One region of the Lysinibacillus sp. FW12 genome, then DNA from elsewhere that is predicted to be linked to it. Evidence: a T-box and tRNA genes for the amino acid it is inferred to sense, from the RefSeq annotation. Region 1 holds a T-box; the other holds one or more tRNA genes.
What was found. The T-box of region 1 lies ahead of alaS (alanine--tRNA ligase). A T-box ahead of a tRNA ligase gene usually reads a tRNA of that ligase, here a tRNA-Ala.
Positions count from the first base shown of each region.

Region 2: it encodes a tRNA-Ala, which carries the amino acid that the T-box ahead of alaS (alanine--tRNA ligase) is inferred to sense. The anticodon was not compared.

Region 1 is NZ_CP139094.1:1,591,618-1,597,641, forward strand. It holds gene SJW71_RS08135 (magnesium transporter CorA family protein) at 1-900, shown strand, start outside; T-box leader at 969-1,184, shown strand; gene alaS (alanine--tRNA ligase) at 1,300-3,960, shown strand; gene SJW71_RS08145 (IreB family regulatory phosphoprotein) at 4,049-4,315, shown strand; gene ruvX (Holliday junction resolvase RuvX) at 4,318-4,734, shown strand; gene SJW71_RS08155 (DUF1292 domain-containing protein) at 4,753-5,061, shown strand; gene SJW71_RS08160 (DUF1292 domain-containing protein) at 5,887-6,024, shown strand, end outside.
Region 2 is NZ_CP139094.1:4,495,579-4,501,602, reverse strand. It holds rRNA gene SJW71_RS23125 (23S ribosomal RNA) at 1-2,036, shown strand, start outside; rRNA gene rrf (5S ribosomal RNA) at 2,101-2,216, shown strand; tRNA gene SJW71_RS23115 (tRNA-Val) at 2,228-2,303, shown strand; tRNA gene SJW71_RS23110 (tRNA-Asp) at 2,307-2,382, shown strand; tRNA gene SJW71_RS23105 (tRNA-Thr) at 2,391-2,466, shown strand; tRNA gene SJW71_RS23100 (tRNA-Tyr) at 2,474-2,557, shown strand; tRNA gene SJW71_RS23095 (tRNA-Trp) at 2,562-2,635, shown strand; tRNA gene SJW71_RS23090 (tRNA-His) at 2,683-2,758, shown strand; tRNA gene SJW71_RS23085 (tRNA-Gln) at 2,768-2,842, shown strand; tRNA gene SJW71_RS23080 (tRNA-Lys) at 2,857-2,929, shown strand; tRNA gene SJW71_RS23075 (tRNA-Arg) at 2,947-3,023, shown strand; tRNA gene SJW71_RS23070 (tRNA-Pro) at 3,038-3,114, shown strand; tRNA gene SJW71_RS23065 (tRNA-Ala) at 3,129-3,204, shown strand; tRNA gene SJW71_RS23060 (tRNA-Ser) at 3,218-3,310, shown strand; tRNA gene SJW71_RS23055 (tRNA-Phe) at 3,315-3,390, shown strand; tRNA gene SJW71_RS23050 (tRNA-Gly) at 3,397-3,470, shown strand; tRNA gene SJW71_RS23045 (tRNA-Ile) at 3,475-3,548, shown strand; tRNA gene SJW71_RS23040 (tRNA-Asn) at 3,556-3,632, shown strand; tRNA gene SJW71_RS23035 (tRNA-Glu) at 3,634-3,705, shown strand; gene SJW71_RS23030 (nitric oxide synthase oxygenase) at 3,995-5,041, shown strand; gene SJW71_RS23025 (hypothetical protein) at 5,115-5,645, shown strand; gene SJW71_RS23020 (CynX/NimT family MFS transporter) at 5,697-6,024, opposite strand, start outside.

The sequences.
Region 1 (6,024 bases):
ATACAACTTCCTATTCCTAACGGAGATTTATTATGGGTGGATTTATATGCTTATCAATATAATGAATTAAATAATATAGCAGATGTCTTTGGCTTTCATCCACTAGCAGTGGAAGATTGCTTACATGAAGGATCACGTCCTAAAATGGATAACTATGGTGATTATAAATTTTTTGTTTTCCATGCGCCTATCTACAATGAAAAAAGTAACAATGAAATTACAACTGTTGAGTTAAATATTTTTATGGGGCCAAATTATGTAGTCACTGTTCATAAACAGAAATTACAATGGCTTGGTCATATGGAAAAGGTTTGCTTCAATAGTTCAACGTATATGGAAAAAGGCACTGATTTTTTACTGCATACGATTATTGATGGAATTACAGATGAGTATTTTCCGGTATTAGAGCGCATCCGAGCACGCATTGATGAACTGGAAGAAGAAATTTATGATTATCAACCAAAAGTCGTTACCGAGGAATTTCTTGCGCTGAAGCGGAACATTATTTTAATTCGCCAAGCTATTATGCCGCAAAGAAGAATTTTTTCAACTATGAATGGTCAATGGAAATTTGACATTCAAGAAGATAATATTCCATTCTATAAAGATTTAAATGACCATTTAGAACGTCTTGTTGATTCTACGGAGACCTATCGTGATTTAGTCAACAGTACGCTAGATACGTATTTTTCAATTATTAGTGGGAAATCTATTGAAAAACTAAACTTATTAACGGTGATCTCGACAATTATGTTACCACTTTCTGTGATTACTAGCTTTTTTGGTATGAATGTACCTTTACCTTATCAAGACTCGCCGATTACAACAATTACGATCAGTGCCTTCTTAGTGTTATTTACATGGGGCATGTGGGTCTATTTCAAAAAAATGATTGCATAGCTATCGTTTGTTATACTAGTACTAATTGACAGCACAATAATTTTTTTTTATAATTTTCGATAGAAAAAGTAAAAACGATGATGGAGACAGTACGTATTTGTGTGTGAAAAGAAAGGGATTTCTAGGCTGAAAAAATCCTCACAACAGCAAATGCCGAAAGCTACTCCAGAGTGCAGCTAATCCCTGCCGTTCACTGACGTTACAAGTGCTAAAGAGGTAAGTAAGAGCGTTTACTTACAACTAGGGTGGTACCGCGAGACAAATGACAAGTCCTCGTCCCTTTTTTGGGGATGAGGGCTTTTTTTATTTTCTTCGGTAGAACCTTAAAGGTGTAATTCATGTAGATTGCAGGATTCATATCGTGATTTTACAATATAAAAAATAGGAGGAATTTATCCAATGAAAGCAGTAGATATTCGCCGAATGTATTTGGAATTTTTTAAAGAAAAGGGGCATCATCATGAGCCATCAGCACCTCTTGTGCCAATAAATGATCCATCATTACTTTGGATTAACTCTGGTGTTGCGACACTTAAACCGTATTTTGATGGTCGTGTCATTCCTGATAATCCACGTATTACAAACGCACAAAAATCAATACGTACAAATGATATTGAGAATGTTGGGAAAACGGCTCGTCACCATACGTTCTTTGAAATGCTTGGAAACTTCTCTATTGGTGACTACTTCAAAAAAGAGGCTATTCATTATGCATGGGAGTTTTTAACAGATAAGAAGTGGATGGGCTTTGATCCAGAATTATTATCGATTACAATTCACCCTGAAGATCAAGAAGCTTATGATGTGTGGCATCAAGAAATTGGTATTCCAGAAGAACGTTTAATTCGTTTAGAAGGGAACTTCTGGGATATCGGAGAAGGTCCATCTGGTCCGAACTCAGAGATTTTTTATGATCGTGGCGTAGAATACGGCTCAGATGAAAATGACCCTGAGATGTACCCAGGTGGGGAGAATGAACGTTATCTTGAAATTTGGAACCTTGTGTTTTCTCAATTTAACCATAATCCTGATGGCACTTACACGCCACTACCAAAACAAAATATTGATACAGGTATGGGCTTAGAGCGTATTGTATCCGTTGTTCAAAATGTACCAACGAACTTTGATACAGATTTATTTATGCCAATTATTGAAAAAATCGAGGAATTTGCTAACCGTCAATATAAACGTCCGTCCGAAGTAGACTTAAATGAAATTTTCGGCTCAGAGGAAGATATTAATACACCATTTAAAGTGATTGCAGACCATATTCGTACAGTAGCATTCGCAATTGGTGATGGAGCACTTCCTTCAAACGAAGGCCGTGGCTATGTACTTCGTCGCTTATTACGTCGTGCTGTTCGTTATGCAAAACAAATTGGTATTGAAAAACCATTTATGTTTGAATTAGTGCCAACTGTGGGTAAAATTATGGAAGACTTCTATCCAGAGGTAACGGAAAAATGTGAATTTATTCAACGCGTTATTAAAAATGAAGAACTTCGTTTCCATGAAACATTAGATGGAGGTCTTGCTATCTTTAATGAAGTAGTTGAATCACAAAAAGCAGCAGGCCATGATTATATTCCAGGTGCAGATGCTTTCCGTTTATATGATACTTATGGCTTCCCTATCGAATTAACAGAGGAATACGCAGAGGAAGTAGGCATGAAAGTAGATCATGATGGCTTCGAGGCGGCGATGGAAGAGCAACGTGAGCGCGCTCGTGCAGCACGTCAAGATGTTGATTCCATGCAAGTACAAAATGAGGTATTAGCAAACTTAACAGTTGCAAGTGAATTTGTTGGCTATGATACGTTAACAGCTAATACTGAAATTGCTGCAATGATCGTCAATGGCCAAGTTTCCAAAGTAGCTTCAGAAGGTCAAGAAGCATTAGTCATTTTAGCAAAAACACCTTTCTATGCTGAAATGGGCGGTCAAATTGCCGACAGCGGTACAATTTCAAATGATAGCTTTACTGCTGTAGTTAAAGATGTTCAAAAAGCACCAAATGGGCAACCGCTTCATACTGTAGTAGTTGAATCTGGTGAAATGCATGTAGAAGATGCAGTGCAAGCAGTAGTAAATCGTGATGACCGTAATTTAATTATTAAAAACCATACAGCAACACATATTATGCAACGTGCATTAAAAGATGTGTTAGGCGACCATGTTAACCAAGCTGGTTCTTATGTAGGTCCTGACCGTTTACGTTTTGACTTCTCACACTTTGGTCAAGTTACAAAAGAAGAGTTACAACAAATCGAACGTATTGTAAATGAAAAAGTGTGGGATGATATAGAGGTCATTATTGAAGAAAAAGCTATAGATGAAGCGAAAGCAATGGGTGCAATGGCATTGTTCGGTGAAAAATATGGTGATGTTGTTCGTGTAGTTTCAATCGGAGATTATTCTATTGAGCTATGTGGTGGTATTCATGTAAAACGTTCTTCTGAAATCGGCTTCTTCAAAATTGTTTCAGAAGGTGGTATTGGTGCAGGGACTCGCCGTATTGAAGCTGTTACAGGTAAAGTTGCTTATGAAGCGGTTAAAGAAGAAGAGGCTCTATTAAATGAAGCAGCTGCATTATTAAAAGCAAACCCTAAAGATATCGTAACGAAAGTTCAGGCATTACAAGCTGACTATAAAGAATTACAACGTGAAAATGAAGCTTTATCGCAAAAAATCGCTAATGCTCAAGCAGGAGCTATTGTTGATGCAGCACAGACAATTGGAGATGTGACGGTTCTATCTACAAAAGTAGAAGCGAAGGATAACAATCAACTGCGTCAAATGATGGATGACCTGAAAGCGAAAATGCCAAAAGCAGTTATCGTACTAGGGGCTGTTGATGGCGAAAAAGTAATGCTATGTGCAGGTGTTTCCAAAGAATTAGTTGGTGGCAATTACCATGCGGGGAATATTGTGAAAATGGTCGCAGAAGCATGTGGTGGTAAAGGTGGCGGTCGTCCAGATATGGCGATGGCAGGTGCAAAAGATGCTTCAAAACTTGATGAAGCACTACTTTCTGTGTATGATTATGTTAAATCCATTTAATTAATTCACCAAAACATGTTATAATAAAGAGAAATTGGAGATGAGCTTGTTTGCACATCTCCTTATTTCTGAAAGCGAGGTGCTGGTCATGAGTTCATTTGATCAAACGATGAAATTTAATTTTCCAGAAGAATCAATGGAACAGGAAGTCAAGCAGGTAATGTTGAAAGTACATTCTTCATTAGAGGAAAAGGGATATAATCCTATCAATCAGATTGTTGGTTACTTACTTTCTGGTGATCCGGCGTATATTCCTCGCCATCAGGATGCTCGTAATTTAATTCGCAAGCTTGAGCGTGACGAAATTCTAGAAGAGCTTGTTAAATTTTATATCAAAAAGAATAACGAGGACTAGAAATGAGAATTATGGGATTAGACGTTGGGTCAAAAACCGTAGGCGTTGCTGTAAGTGATGCACTCGGTTGGACCGCCCAAGGTATTGAAACCGTAAAAATTGATGAAGCGAATGGTGAGTTCGGCATTGAACGTATCGCCGAGCTAGTAAAGGAATACACTATAACAGAATTTGTTGTAGGTTTTCCGAAAAACATGAATAATACGGTTGGACCGCGTGGAGAGGCTTCTGAGAACTATAAAAAGCTATTAGAAGAACATTTCTCACTACCGGTCAAATTATGGGATGAACGTCTAACAACGATGGCTGCTGAACGTATGTTAATCGAGGCGGACGTGAGTCGCAAAAAGCGTAAGCAGGTCATTGATAAAATGGCAGCAGTGATGATTTTACAAGGCTACTTAGATAGCAAAAATTAATTGATGAGGTGACAATACATGGCACAAGAGCATAACCATGAAGAAGAATTACACGTTCAACACATTACAGTGATTGACGAGAACGGAAATGAGCAGCTTTGTGAAGTGATTCACGTTCATGAATCTCCAGAGTTTGGGAAATCATACGTATTTTACTCAATGGTAGGCGCAGAAGAAGATGAAGATGGTTCAGTTGAAATTTTCGTATCTTCATTCGTACCTTCTGAAAATGGTGAAGATGGTGAATTAACACCAATTGAAACTGAAGCAGAGTGGGATATGGTAGAGGACGTTTTAAACGCTTTAGAGGATGAATACGAAGACTAATCTTCTTACTTAAAGCTTGGAACAAGGATCGCAACTTGCAGTCCTTGTTCCTTTTTTATTGGGGTCTATTTTATAGGGGTGCGGAAAACCTTAAATATGTGAATCCGATTGTGTTTAGAGAGTAGAAAGGTTGTTAATGATAAATGAGATTGCTTATAAACTGGCAGGGTTCGCTTAAGAATAGAGGATAAGCGCTCATGTATTGGCAGGACTCGCTCGCAAATGAGTAGAAAGCGGTCATAAACAGGTGGTAGCCGCTCGGAAGTGAATGGTAAGCGCTCATAAACTAGTTGTAGCCGCTCGCAAGTGAGGAGAAAGTGCTCATAAACAGGTAGGAGCCGCTCGCAAGTGAGTAGAAAGCGCTCATAAACTAGTTGTAGCCGCTCGGAAGTGAAGGGTAAGTGCTCATAAACAGGCTGAAGCCGCTCGGAAGTGAAGGGTAAGCGCTCATAAACTAGTTGTAGCCGCTCGGAAGTGAAGGGTAAGCGCTCATAAACTAGTTGTAGCCGCTCGCAAGTGAGTAGAAAGCGCTCATAAACAGGCTGAAGCCTCTCGGAAGTGAAGGGTAAGTGCTCATAAACAGGCTGAAGCCGCTCGGAAGTGAAGGGTAAGCGCTCATAAACAGGTGGTAGCCGCTCGGAAGTGAGTAGAAAGCGCTCAAACATAGGCAGGCCCCGCTCGCAAGCAGAGTGAAACTGCTCAAAAGGTAATCCCCAATCCTACCTAGATATAGGATGAAAGCATTTAAAAAGTAACTAGCTTAATTAAGAAAACAAAAAATACTCAATAACATGACAATAAACTGTCATAAAAGGAGGAAATCGAATGAATGAAGAAACGCAAGAATTTATGATAATCGGAAAAGATGGGAAGGAACAACGCTGCCATGTGGTCTTTACATTTGATGCAGAAGACAAGTCCTATGTGTTATTTTCAATTTTAGATGAGAGTGGTCAAGAAATC
Region 2 (6,024 bases), 1.7 Mb from region 1:
GAGAATACTGGAGGTAGAGCACTGTTTGGACTAGGGGGCCATCCCGGTTTACCGAATTCAGACAAACTCCGAATGCCAGATATTTATACACGGGAGTCAGACTGCGAGTGATAAGATCCGTAGTCAAAAGGGAAACAGCCCAGACCACCAGCTAAGGTCCCAAAGTAATCGTTAAGTGGAAAAGGATGTGGCGTTGCACAGACAACCAGGATGTTGGCTTAGAAGCAGCCATCATTTAAAGAGTGCGTAATAGCTCACTGGTCGAGTGACGCTGCGCCGAAAATGTATCGGGGCTAAACGATTCACCGAAGCTGTGGATTGACATCTACGATGTCAGTGGTAGGAGAGCGTTCTAAGTGCGTTGAAGTCAGACCGGAAGGACTGGTGGAGCGCTTAGAAGTGAGAATGCCGGTATGAGTAGCGAAAGACGGGTGAGAATCCCGTCCACCGTATGACTAAGGTTTCCTGAGGAAGGCTCGTCCGCTCAGGGTTAGTCGGGACCTAAGCCGAGGCCGACAGGCGTAGGCGATGGACAACAGGTTGATATTCCTGTACCACCTCCTCACCGTTTGAGAAATGGGGGGACGCAGTAGGATAGGGTAAGCGCGCTGTTGGTTATGCGCGTCCAAGCAGTAAGGCGTGTGTGTAGGCAAATCCGCACACTGTAACGTTGAGCTGTGATGGCGAGTCCGTATGGACGAAGTTCCTGATTTCACACTGCCAAGAAAAGCCTCTATCGAGGTGAGAGGTGCCCGTACCGCAAACCGACACAGGTAGTCGAGGAGAGAATCCTAAGGTGTGCGAGAGAACTCTCGTTAAGGAACTCGGCAAAATGACCCCGTAACTTCGGGAGAAGGGGTGCTCTTGAGCGTGCAAGCGCATGAGAGCCGCAGTGAATAGGCCCAGGCGACTGTTTAGCAAAAACACAGGTCTCTGCAAAACCGTAAGGTGACGTATAGGGGCTGACGCCTGCCCGGTGCTGGAAGGTTAAGAGGAGTGGTTAGCGCAAGCGAAGCTGCGAATTGAAGCCCCAGTAAACGGCGGCCGTAACTATAACGGTCCTAAGGTAGCGAAATTCCTTGTCGGGTAAGTTCCGACCCGCACGAAAGGCGTAACGATCTGGGCACTGTCTCAACGAGAGACTCGGTGAAATTATAGTACCTGTGAAGATGCAGGTTACCCGCGACAGGACGGAAAGACCCCGTGGAGCTTTACTGTAGCCTGATATTGAATTTTGGTACAACTTGTACAGGATAGGTAGGAGCCAGAGATCTCGGAGCGCCAGCTTCGAAGGAGGCGTCGGTGGGATACTACCCTGGTTGTATTGAAATTCTAACCCATGCCCCTTAGCGGGGCAGGAGACAGTGTCAGGCGGACAGTTTGACTGGGGCGGTCGCCTCCTAAAAGGTAACGGAGGCGCCCAAAGGTTCCCTCAGAATGGTTGGAAATCATTCGTAGAGTGTAAAGGCACAAGGGAGCTTGACTGCGAGACCTACAAGTCGAGCAGGGTCGAAAGACGGGCTTAGTGATCCGGTGGTTCCGCATGGAAGGGCCATCGCTCAACGGATAAAAGCTACCCCGGGGATAACAGGCTTATCTCCCCCAAGAGTCCACATCGACGGGGAGGTTTGGCACCTCGATGTCGGCTCATCGCATCCTGGGGCTGTAGTCGGTCCCAAGGGTTGGGCTGTTCGCCCATTAAAGCGGTACGCGAGCTGGGTTCAGAACGTCGTGAGACAGTTCGGTCCCTATCCGTCGTGGGCGTAGGAAATTTGAGAGGAGCTGTCCTTAGTACGAGAGGACCGGGATGGACACACCGCTGGTGTACCAGTTGTCTTGCCAAAGGCATCGCTGGGTAGCTATGTGTGGACGGGATAAGTGCTGAAAGCATCTAAGCATGAAGCCCCCCTCAAGATGAGATTTCCCATTACGCAAGTAAGTAAGATCCCTCAAAGACGATGAGGTAGATAGGTTCGAGGTGGAAGTGTGGTGACACATGGAGCTGACGAATACTAATCGATCGAGGACTTAACCAAATTGTTTGAAGCATTCAATGTACGTTTATCTAGTTTTGAAAGAATAACCTTTCAACTGAATAAGTGAAGTGATGATGGCAAAGAGGCCACACCCGTTCCCATACCGAACACGGAAGTTAAGCTCTTTAGCGCCGATGGTAGTTGGGGGCTTCCCCCTGTGAGAGTAGGACGTCGCTTCGCTTATTTTTTGTGGAGGATTAGCTCAGCTGGGAGAGCACCTGCCTTACAAGCAGGGGGTCGGCGGTTCGAGCCCGTCATCCTCCACCATATGGTCCCGTGGTGTAGCGGTTAACATGCCTGCCTGTCACGCAGGAGATCGCCGGTTCGATCCCGGTCGGGACCGCCATTATTTTTGCCGGTGTAGCTCAGTTGGTAGAGCAACTGACTTGTAATCAGTAGGTCGTGGGTTCGACTCCTATCGCCGGCACCATTCCCTTGGAGGGGTAGCGAAGTGGCTAAACGCGGCGGACTGTAAATCCGCTCCTTAGGGTTCGGCGGTTCGAATCCGTCCCCCTCCACCATTTTAGGGGCATAGTTCAACGGTAGAATAGAGGTCTCCAAAACCTTTGGTGTGGGTTCGATTCCTACTGCCCCTGCCAGGTATTGAGGTACTCGTTCATATACAGCTGTTATGATTTATATAGTGGCGATTGTGGCGAAGTGGTTAACGCATCGGATTGTGGTTCCGACATTCGTGGGTTCGATTCCCATCAGTCGCCCCATTTCAACATTGGGGTATAGCCAAGCGGTAAGGCAACGGATTTTGATTCCGTCATGCCTAGGTTCGAATCCTAGTACCCCAGCCATTTTTTTCTTTAACGAGCCATTAGCTCAGTTGGTAGAGCATCTGACTTTTAATCAGAGGGTCGAAGGTTCGAGTCCTTCATGGCTCATCATTTTTATTTACTAAGCGCCCGTAGCTCAATTGGATAGAGCGTCTGACTACGGATCAGAAGGTTATGGGTTCGACTCCTGTCGGGCGCGCCAATAAATGTATTTTACGGAATGTAGCTCAGCTTGGTAGAGCACTTGGTTTGGGACCAAGGGGTCGTAGGTTCGAATCCTGTCATTCCGACCATCTTTTATTTAAATGGGGCCTTAGCTCAGCTGGGAGAGCGCCTGCCTTGCACGCAGGAGGTCAGCGGTTCGATCCCGCTAGGCTCCACCATTTCAATATTTTTGGAGGTATACCCAAGTCTGGCTGAAGGGATCGGTCTTGAAAACCGACAGGCGGGTAACACCGCGCGGGGGTTCGAATCCCTCTACCTCCTCCATTTCGGGTCAGTAGCTCAGTTGGTAGAGCATTAGATTGAAGCTCTAAGTGTCGGCGGTTCGATTCCGTCCTGACCCACCATTATTTGCGGGTGTAGTTTAATGGTAAAACCTCAGCCTTCCAAGCTGATGTCGTGAGTTCGATTCTCATCACCCGCTCCAAAATGGGCCTATAGCTCAGCTGGTTAGAGCGCACGCCTGATAAGCGTGAGGTCGATGGTTCGAGTCCATTTAGGCCCATCATTATTCCGAAGTAGCTCAGTTGGTAGTAGCACCTGACTGTTAATCAGGTTGTCGCAGGTTCGAGTCCTGCCTTCGGAGCCACGGCCCGTTGGTCAAGTGGTTAAGACACCGCCCTTTCACGGCGGTAACACGGGTTCGAATCCCGTACGGGTCATCAAGCATGTAGCACAGATGTGTGTTACATGCTTTTTTCTATATGTAGATGTTCAACCAAGACTATAAAACCATTAAAAGGTTCTGTAGCTTTTTTATGGTGAACATAGGACAGTATAAATGCTTTAGCTCATTTCAAGGTCCTGTTCCATTTATCAATCACATGTTTCACCCACTAATAAATTTGAACAAACTATTTCATATATGCAATATGTATGTTTTTTCAACAGCTATTTTCATGGTGCTTGCCGTATCGTTGCTCTAATATGAGGGTAAGTGGAGGAATCGATATGAGTATACAGGAGATAGAGCAATTCTTAAGTCAATATCAGAAAGAACAAAATAAATCAGATCTTTGGTTAGAGAATAGATTGCAAGAGATTAAGAGTGAAGGTGAATATTACCCCACAACAGAGGAACTAGTTTTTGGAGCACGTGTCGCATGGCGTAATAGTAACAAATGTATTGGACGCTTGTTTTGGCAGTCATTGCATGTAGTAGACGCACGAGATCTTTTAGACGAAGAGGATATTTTTCGAAAATTACTAGAGCATATCGATTATGCAACAAATAGTGGGAAAATCCGCCCTACAATAACCGTGTTTGCCTCAGATCGAGTACGGATTTGGAATCACCAACTTATCCGTTATGCGGGCTATGAAACGGAATTAGGTGTTATAGGTGATTCTCATTCTGTTGCGTTTACACAAGTATGTGAAACGCTAGGCTGGAAAAGTGAGAGAACAGCTTTTGATGTGTTACCACTTGTTATACAAGTAGATGGGCGAGCTCCAAGGCTGTTTACAATTCCAGCAGAATATATTTTAGAGGTGCCAATCCGCCATCCAGAGGAAGCTGAAATAGAAAAATTAGAGATGAAATGGTATGCTGTACCCATTATCTCGAGTATGCGTTTTCGAATGGCAGGCATTGATTACCAAGCTGCTCCTTTTAATGGTTGGTATATGGGGACAGAAATTGGAGCACGTAATTTAGCTGATCATGACCGCTATAATATGCTACCAGCTATTGCTGAGATTTTTAATCTTGATACAACCAAACAAGCTTCTCTTTGGCGTGATCGTGCATTAGTGGAGCTTAATATAGCAGTTCTCCATTCCTTTAAAGAAGATGGGGTAAGCATTGTCGATCATCATACAGCGGCTCAGCAGTTTAAATTGTTTGAGGAAGCAGAGCTATCGGCTGAACGGGAAGTTACAGGCAACTGGACATGGTTAATTCCACCGCTTTCACCTGCAACAACGCATATTTTCCATAAGCCCTATGTAAATGTCTATCATACACCAAATTATTTTTATCAAAAACCATGCTATTAACAATAGAAGACTCTTCAATTTCCTATCAGTAAATTTATCAATTAATTGTATTTTAAGAAGAGGGTGATCCACTATGTTGGAGCAGCAAATTCCAGATATCCCGTGGCAACAATTGACCACACCTTATGGAAGAGGCGCAGCCATTCCGCAGCTGATTGAAGAGGAAAATTACCGACAACTAGCTGAGTTAATTGAACATCAAGGTACACTTTGGCAGGTGACACCATGGGTTTTGTTAATCCTTTTAAAAAAGCTGGGTAGTCAAGATAAGGAGGATGTCTCCTTACAAGAAATTGAACTTTATTTAGCCGTTGCTCAGGCGATTACTGTGGATTATTTAGAGCCAACACAAACTGTTCAACCCATGCAGAAGCTGCTAGATAGAAACTACTTATGGACAGAAAATGAAGAGGATGACGATCAAGAGTGGGAAAGAGAAACGCCGACGGGCTATGAACAGACAGCATTTTTAAGCTATTATTATTTCAGCTATCTACTCTTACAAGAGGCTATCCCTAGTTTAACGGCTATTACAGTGCACAATAACGAAGCAGCAGACCGTCTTGCGGAACTGCTAAGGTTATTAGAGCAGCTGAATAAATAGGTTGATAAAAAAGCAGATGAGAAACATATGCCATTTCCCATCTGCTCCAATTTAATGGACATATTCATCTTTAGAAGCTCTCATTGAGCAGAAGAAAAGTACCATTGCCACAACTACAAAAAGCCAGCCAGCAATATCCCAGCCACCGAATAAATCGTGCAAGTAGCCAAAAAGAATAGGACCAATTGCGGCAAATAAATACCCTAAAGATTGTGCAAAGCCTGATAAATCTGCTGCTTCAAAAGCCGTACGAGTGCGAAGGGTGAAAAACATCATGGCTAATGCGAATGAAGAACCACCTGCTAATCCTAGAAGGAACATCCAAAGTACTCCAAGACTTGTCCATTCCATTACAACACCAACAAATCCTACTAAATAG